2 regions of the Rhizobium sp. CNPSo 3670 genome follow, and region 2 is predicted to be linked to the other one. Evidence: riboswitches for the same ligand, from Rfam matches in the RefSeq annotation. Region 2 holds a riboswitch; the other holds the start of a gene.
The links. Region 2 has a riboswitch for S-adenosylmethionine ahead of AC13QO_RS11095 (O-succinylhomoserine sulfhydrylase). Riboswitches for the same ligand answer to the same signal wherever they lie in the genome.

Region 1 (4,176 bases), on a different contig from region 2:
TCCTGCCATTCCGGCTCCATGCCCTCGAGCACTTCGTCGAAGATGATCCAACGCGGGCGCACCAGCAGCAGGCGCGCGAAGCCGATCGCCTTCTGTTCATCGCTGTCGAGCAGCTTGTCCCAGCGGGCGCGGGTATCGAGCCTTGCGATCAGAGAGTGCAGGCCGGCCTTTTCAAGGGCCGCCTCGACGGCAGCCTGCTCGTAGGCATCCGGGCTTTCGGGGAAGGCAAGCGCCTCGCGCAAAGTGCCGCCCGGAATATAGGCAATCTGCGGAACGAACAGCATGTCGTCGATCGGCGGCAGACCCATCGTGCCGCTGCCGCACGGCCAGAGCCCGGCCAAGGCCTGGAACAGCAGTTTGCGGTTGACGCTATGATCGCCGTTGATCATGATCTTTTCGCCGGCCTTGATCACGATGTCGGTTTCACGCAGGCGCAAACCGCCGCATTCCTCGATGTCTTCGCCGATTTTGGCATTGATCACCACATCCTTCAGCGTCAGCCTGTCGGGGGTGGTGTTTTCATAGGCGATGCTGCCCTTCACAGCAAAGTCCTCGTCCATGTCGAGCAGCGCCTGGCGGAAGTCGGTGACGCGCATCAGCGTGGCACGCCATTCGGCGATCGGGCCGAAATTGGCGACATACCAGCGCAACGCCGTATTGACTTGGTTGAAGGCGCCGACCGACATCATCAGCTGCCCGAGGGTGAGGCCGCCGGAAAAATAAGCGGGTGCGGCAACGATAATGGGGATAACGATCACGAGCCAGCCGTAGCCGGCCGAAACCCAGGTGAGATTGGTGTTGGCCATGGCGAGCCGCTTGACCACCCTCAGCACCGAACTGATGTCGGTGTTGATGCGCCGGCGTTCATTCTCTTCGCCGCGAGCGACGGTGATTGCCGGCATGTTCTCATTGGCATGCATCAGCGAGAAACGAAGCTCGGCCTCCTTCGAGAACCGGTCGGCATTGAGCTTGACCAGCTTGCGGCCGACGACCTGACTCAGCACCGAGGCGGAGGCGGCATAAAAAATCGCTGCCCAGACCATGTAGCCTGGAATGGAGAAGCTGTGGCCGCTGATGTGGAAGACGAAGCCGCTCGACAGCTCCCAGAGCACGCCGATGAAGCTCACCAGAAGAATGGTTGACTGTAAGAGGCCGAGAACGAGCCCTGTCGTGCTTTCGGCGAGGTTACGGGAATCCTCGTGCAGGCGCTGGTCGGGATTGACGCCGATCAGGCCGCTCGAGGCGAGCCGCAGCGCCCGCTTGCGCTTCAGCCATTGATTGACGAGATCGCGCGACAGGCCCTCGCGCATATAGAGCGCGGTCATCTGGTTCAGCCAGGCCTGCAGCACGTTGAGCAGCAGCAGCGTGCCGGCGATCATCGCAAAGATTTCGAGCTGATGGAAGAATTCGCCGAGATCGCGGCGCTCGAGCGAATCATAGAAGGGGGCGTTCCACTCGTTCAGAATGACCTGGCCATAAGCTGTCAGAAGGATGACGAGGATCAGCACTGTTGCCAGAAACAGCACCTTGCCACGCACTTCAGAATTCCAGAATGCCGAGAACATTACTCCGAGGCGATATGTCAGGCTGAAGTCGTAACCAACCTTATCCTGCCTCCTGGTGCCCGGCCTCCCCTCGATCTTATCTGCCATCATGCTTTTCCAAACCGCCCATACTGTCATTATTAACATGGTGGCGTTACCGGTCTATCAACAGATTTTATCAGTCATTAAACTGTGATGATTCTTGACGCTCCGCTCCTGCATGCATTCGGAGTTGATTCGCGGCTCAACTGGGACTAATTAAGGCACTCCGTGGTGATTTGGCCGGCCGGCTTGCAGCCACGTTAAAAAAGTCGCTAAAGGGCCGCGTGCGGACCGGTAGCGATTTTTTCGCCGCCGGTTTTTTATTTTCGATCGAGTTGACCGCAAATGCCCATCAAGATCCCCGATACGCTGCCCGCTTTCGAAACCCTGGTTCAGGAAGGTGTGCGGGTGATGACCGAGACGATGGCGATCCGTCAGGATATAAGACCGTTGCAGATCGGCCTGCTCAACCTGATGCCCAACAAGATCAAGACCGAACTGCAGATGGCCCGTCTCGTCGGCGCTTCGCCGCTGCAGGTGGAGCTGTCGCTCATCCGCATCGGCGGCCACAAGGCGAAGAACACATCCGAAGATCACCTGCTCGCCTTCTACCAGACCTGGGAAGAGGTGAAGCAGCGCAAGTTCGACGGCTTCATCATCACCGGAGCGCCGATCGAGCTTCTGCCCTATGAGGACGTTACCTATTGGGCAGAGATGCAGGAGATCTTTAATTGGACCGAGACCAACGTCCATTCGACGATGAACGTCTGCTGGGGCGCGATGGCGGCGATCTATCACTTCCACGGCGTTCCGAAATATCAGCTGAAGGAAAAGGCCTTCGGCGTCTACCGGCACCGAAACCTGAAGCCTTCGTCCATCTATCTGAACGGCTTTTCCGACAATTTCGAGGTTCCGGTGTCGCGGTGGACCGAGGTGCGCCGCGAAGATATCGAGAAATCCGCAAGCCTGGAAATCCTGATGGAATCCAGCGAGATGGGCGTATGCCTCGTGCACGAGAAGAGGGGCCGGCGGCTCTACATGTTCAACCACGTCGAATATGATTCCACCTCGCTTTCGGATGAGTATTTCCGCGATGTGGATGCCGGCGTGCCGATCAGGATGCCGCATAATTACTTCCCGCATAATGATCCGACGCTTGCGCCGCAGAACCGCTGGCGCAGCCATGCGCACCTCTTGTTCGGTAACTGGATCAATGAGATTTACCAGACGACGCCCTATGACGTCGAAGAGATCGGCATGGATCTTTGACCGGCATTTGTTTCTGACCTGCCCGGTTGCGGTTTGGAGCAAATGCGGGCAGGTTCCGGTCCGGAACTCTATAGCGCCGCGCGTCTTATCGGACGCGCAAAGGAACGGACGGTCGATTATGTCGGATAAGTTGGAGCGGGATGTTTTCGGGCAGACGAAGGCGGGCGAAACCGTCTATCGCGTCGTCATCAATGGCGGCGGCCTGACGGCCAAGATCATCACCTGGGGCGCGGTCATCCAGGATCTGCGCCTTGCGGGACATGACGCGCCGCTGCAGCTTGGCTTCGAGGAGTTCGACAACTACCCGCTCTACTCGGCCTATTTCGGCGCGACGCCCGGCCGCTGCGCCAATCGCATCGGCGGCGGCAGGTTCACGCTCGACGGCAAGGATTATCAGCTCGAGCGGAACGAAAACGGCGTGACGCATCTGCATGGCGGCAGCGACAACATCGGCAAGCGCAACTGGACGATCGTCGAGCATGACGTCGACCGGCTGGTGATGAAGATCGTCGATCCCGACGGCCGCGCCGGCTACCCCGGCAATTGCACCATCCAGGCGACGTTCCGGGTGCATGGCAACGGCGAGCTGTCGATCACCTACGAATCAACAAGCGACCAGCCGACGCTCGCCAATGTCTGCCAGCACGCCTATTTCAATCTCGACGGCCGCGACGATGCGCTAGGCCACGACATCATGATCGCCGCCGATCACTATTTGCCGACCGACGAAAAGCAGGTGCCGACCGGCGAAATCCGGCCCGTTGCCGGCACTGAATTCGATTTCCGCGAGATGGCTCCGATGAAGCGTTTCGTCGGCAATGAACAGGCATTGTACGACCATAATTTCTGCCTGTCTCGCGAACGCACCGCCAAGCGGACTGTGGCGCTCGCCCGCAGCCTCTATTCCGGCGTGTCGCTGGAAGTGCGCAGCACCGAGCCGGGCGTGCAGTTCTATGCCGGCTTCAAGCTCAATACAGGTGCTCCCGGCCTCGGCGGGCGCAAATACGGCCCGTTCGCCGGCTTCTGCCTGGAAACGCAGGTCTGGCCGGATGCCATCAATCACGAAGGCTTTCCGAATGCGGTCCTGCGCCCCGGCGAAGTGCTGCGCCAGGAGACAGACTACATCTTCACCAAGAGCTGAGCATTCTAGAGACGCACGGCTGTCAAATTTGAGCGTTATGAACCCTCTTCAGTTTGCCGGAGAGGGTTTTTTTATGCCTTGTCCGATTCAGACTTGCCGATTGGTTCTATATAGGTTCTATTGTCTGTCCATGGATAGAACCAGTCTAGTAGCTGAACTCAATAGACGCGGCCTGCGCGA
Region 2 (4,176 bases):
TCGCGCCACCTTCAACGGAAAGCAGATTGTTGCGCTGAGTTTAAAAAATTCGGTCAGGGCAACGGATGAGATGCTCACCTGCCAAAAGGCGGTAAACGCTGCAGTCGCTCAGCGGCCAGCCACGCCCCAATCAAAGGATCCGTTCGAAGCAAAGCCGGACACCCGGACGGCCTCGGATCCTTTTGATCTCTGATGCATGTCATCTGGGGGTGAATCGAGCATATCGACTTTGGGGCCTGCGCTCAGTTCAGCACGCGCAGTAGCCCCGGTGAATCCAGCGAGAAGGCGGGGATGTCGACGTCGAATAGCTCGCCTTCATCCGTTTCCATCTGGTAATGGCCGAACATCAGGCCTGAGGGCGTGTCGAGCGGGCAGCCGGAGGAATATTCGTAGGTGTCGCCGGGGCTGAGCCGCGGCTGTTCGCCGACGACGCCGGGGCCGGTCACCTCGTCCACCACCCCGTTCTGGTCGGTGATGTTCCAGTAGCGATTGATGAGGCGTACGGCGACGCCGGAATTGTTGCTGATGACGATCCGGTAACCCCAGACATAGCGATCGTCTTCCGGATCGGATTGCTCCTCCAGATAGAACGGTTCGACCACGACTTCGATATCTCTTGTGAGGGCGCGATACATGCCTTGCACCATAGTCAAGATATGTTACTCGTATCTTATAAAGAGGCCCCGTCCATCAAGAAACGGAACGTTGATCAGCGGTCAAATGGTGATCATCGTATGGTTTTCGATCGTTAAGCCTAATCGTCAGCGTTAATTTTACTTCGCAACGCCGGCGCGCGGGTACTTGTTCCCGCAGATCGGCGGCCGGCTCCTCATTGAAGTCCGGCCGCTATTCCAGTCGATCAGGCCGAAACCTTGGAAAGCGCCTGCGCGAAATCCTCGATCAGGTCGTCCGTATCCTCGATGCCCGCCGAAAGCCGCACCGTGCCCGGAGAAATGCCGAGTTCGGCACGCGCCTCTTCCGTCAGGTTCTTGTGCGTCGTCGTTGCCGGATGGGTGATCAGGCTTTTGCTGTCGCCCAGATTGTTGGAGATCTTGATGATCTCAAGCGCGTTCTGCACTGCGAAGGCCGCCTCCTTGCCGCCCTTCAGCTCGAAGCAGACGAGCGTCGAGCCGCCGGTCATCTGCTTGGCGATGATGTCAGACTGCGGGTGGTCCTTGCGGCCGGGATAGATCACCTTGGCGACCTTGCCCTGCTCTGCCAGGAAATCGGCGATCTTCGCCGCATTTTCAGTCTGCTGCTTGACGCGCAGCGGCAGCGTTTCGATGCCCTTCAGCAGCGTCCAGGCATTGAACGGCGACATGGCCGGGCCGGTATGGCGGAAATAGTCGTGCAGGTTCTCGTCGATCCATTCCTTGTCGGAAAGCACCACGCCGCCGAGGCACCGGCCCTGGCCGTCGATGTGCTTGGTGGCGGAATAGACAACGATATGGGCGCCGAGTTCGAGCGGCTTCTGAAAGAGCGGCGTCGCAAAGACGTTGTCGACGATCAGCTTGGCGCCGACTTGGTTGGCGAGGCTGGCGACGCCTGCAATATCGATCACTTCGAGCGTCGGGTTGGTCGGGCTCTCCAGGAAGAATACCTTGGTATTGGGGCAGACCGCCTTTTCCCAGTTGGCGAGATCCCGGCCGTCGACCAGCGTGCACTCGATGCCGTATTTCGGCGCCAGCGTTTCCACGACCCAGCGGCAGGAGCCGAACAGCGCGCGGGCGGCGACGATGTGGTCGCCTGCCTTAACCTGGCAGAGGACGGCGGCGGCGACGGCTGCCATGCCGGAGGCGGTGGCGCGGGCATCTTCAGCGCCTTCCAATGCGCACATGCGCTTTTCGAACATGTCGTTGGTCGGGCTGCCGTAGCGAGCGTAGATGAAGCCGTCCGTTTCGCCCTTGAAGCGGGCTTCGGCCGCTTCCGACGTCTCATAGACGAAACCCTGGGTGAGATAGATTGCCTCTGATGTTTCGCCATATTGCGAACGCAGCGTGCCGCCATGCACGAGTTGGGTTGCCGGGCGCCAGGTCTTGCTCATGCCATCACCTTCACATAACAAAAAACCGGCCGCAAAAGCAGACCGGTTTCATAACCCGGTCTTTTTAGCCACTTGTTTAACGTGGCTGCAAGCCGACCGGCCAAATCACCACGGGATAATTTTGCAATACTGCTGTTAGCTGCTTGCGTCAATTCCCCGATTTTGGTTTTGTCGGCGGCAAAATGATGGATGGGGCATTATGGCTCGCGAAACTGGAATTCTGGCGGACCGCGCGATTGCGGCACTGTTCGAAACGGGGCGTCTGAACTCCGAGCGGGAGCTCGACCGCGATCAGATCCAGCCGGCGAGCCTCGACCTGCGCTTAGGAAGCAAGGCCTTTCGTGTGCGCGCTTCCTTCATGCCCGGCCCCTCGCATCTGGTCTCGGACAAGCTCGATCGGCTGAGCCTGCACGTGATCGACCTTTCCCAGGGCGCGGTGCTCGAAACCGGCTGCGTCTATATCGTACCGCTGATGGAGAGCCTGGCGCTGCCTGCCGACATGTCGGCTTCGGCCAATCCGAAGAGCTCGACCGGCAGGCTCGATATCTTCACCCGCGTCATCACCGACTACGCCCAGGAATTCGACAAGATCCCGCCGGGCTATTCCGGCCCGCTCTATCTCGAAATCAGCCCGCGCACCTTCCCGATCGTCGTGCGCCGCGGCTCGCGCCTGTCGCAGATCCGCTTCCGCGTCGGCCAGTCCGTGCTCGGCGAGCCGGAACTTCTGAGGCTGCATGAAAGCGAAACGCTCGTTGCCAGCAAGCAGCCGAACGTCTCGGGCGGCGGCATCGCGCTGTCGATCGATCTCACCGGCGACAAGGACGGCCTGATCGGCTATCGCGGCAAACACCATACCGCCGTCGTCGACGTCGATGAAAAGGACCAGCACGATATTTTCGATTTCTGGGAGCCGCTCTACAGCCGCGGCCGCAACGAGCTGATCCTCGATCCCGACGAGTTCTATATCCTCGTCTCGCGCGAAGCCGTGCATGTGCCGCCGGATTATGCCGCCGAGATGACCCCCTTCGATCCGCTGGTCGGCGAATTCCGCGTCCATTATGCCGGCTTCTTCGATCCGGGCTTCGGCCATGCGCCGGCCGGCGGGCGCGGCAGCCGCGCCGTGCTCGAAGTGCGCAGCCACGAAGTGCCCTTCATCCTCGAAGACGGCCAGATCGTCGGCCGCCTGGTCTACGAGCACATGCAGGAAAAACCGGCCAGTCTCTACGGCTCCGGCCTCGGCTCCAACTATCAGGCCCAGGGCCTCAAGCTTTCCAAACATTTCCGCATCTGACGCCGGCCTGACGGGCCGCGACTTGACAGCGGCCCCCATCTGTTGGAAATCTCAGGTCATCGCGGGTGTAGCTCAATGGTAGAGCAGCAGCTTCCCAAGCTGAATACGAGGGTTCGATTCCCTTCACCCGCTCCAGCTGCCTTTCCAGCGATGTCCTTCTAATCCCCGAAAAACCGAATCGGCTTATACCGGCGGTGTGCGATGATCAGGCTGCGGTCGGGCTGGATGATGTAGGTTTCCTCCACCTGTTGGCCGTACTGGTCGATAAAATCATGCGGGAAGGAGGAGCCGGGTGGCGATTTGGTGAGCTTGGTGCGCGGCTGGCCGTGATAGGTGATGCTGCCTGGGATGGGTTCGAGGCCCGGGCCGCTGTAGCTGACGGTGTTGCATCCCGCCAGAACGAGTGTGCCGATGAGGCCGATGATTGCCGGTTTCATATCCATCCCTTCCGATGCGCAGAACGTGGCGATCTTACTCCCGATCGCAACAGACGCACCAGTTGAAACGGCGTCTCCGCCTTCGTTCGAGAAGTGCTGCCCGGAAATCCATGCGTTGCCGAAACCGGCGGTGTCTGCTAGATCGGCAGTGTCGAAAAAGGCAGGATCGGTTGAGGTAAGCCCGATCCCTTCCGTTGGAGCGTCGTGAGCGCTCTCAAGAAGCTCTGCTCCGTGGCCTATGGCACGAGAACCCGCGACGTGATCCGCATCAAGATGCGGGATCCCGGCGGCGTGCGGAGACGGCAAAAGGCAGTCCCGGGATTTTTTCAAACGGAGACTGTCATGCGCCTGAACCATCTCGATTTTCACGTTCCCGATATTACCGCGACGGCGGATTTCTTCAT

Region 1: linked by a shared signal. The riboswitch ahead of metA (homoserine O-acetyltransferase MetA) and the one ahead of AC13QO_RS11095 (O-succinylhomoserine sulfhydrylase) in region 2 are both predicted to bind S-adenosylmethionine.

The regions. Positions count from the first base shown of each region.
Region 1 is NZ_JBXSOL010000033.1:5,043-9,218, forward strand. It holds gene AC13QO_RS25255 (ABC transporter ATP-binding protein/permease) at 1-1,652, opposite strand, end outside; SAM riboswitch at 1,805-1,882, shown strand; gene metA (homoserine O-acetyltransferase MetA) at 1,932-2,855, shown strand; gene AC13QO_RS25265 (aldose epimerase family protein) at 2,974-3,996, shown strand; gene AC13QO_RS25270 (GntR family transcriptional regulator) at 4,127-4,176, shown strand, end outside.
Region 2 is NZ_JBXSOL010000008.1:216,628-220,803, reverse strand. It holds gene AC13QO_RS11105 (hypothetical protein) at 1-193, shown strand, start outside; gene apaG (Co2+/Mg2+ efflux protein ApaG) at 243-635, opposite strand; gene AC13QO_RS11095 (O-succinylhomoserine sulfhydrylase) at 860-2,044, opposite strand; SAM riboswitch at 2,088-2,166, opposite strand; gene AC13QO_RS11090 (2'-deoxycytidine 5'-triphosphate deaminase) at 2,241-3,335, shown strand; tRNA gene AC13QO_RS11085 (tRNA-Gly) at 3,397-3,470, shown strand; gene AC13QO_RS11080 (hypothetical protein) at 3,494-3,772, opposite strand; gene AC13QO_RS11075 (VOC family protein) at 4,115-4,176, shown strand, end outside.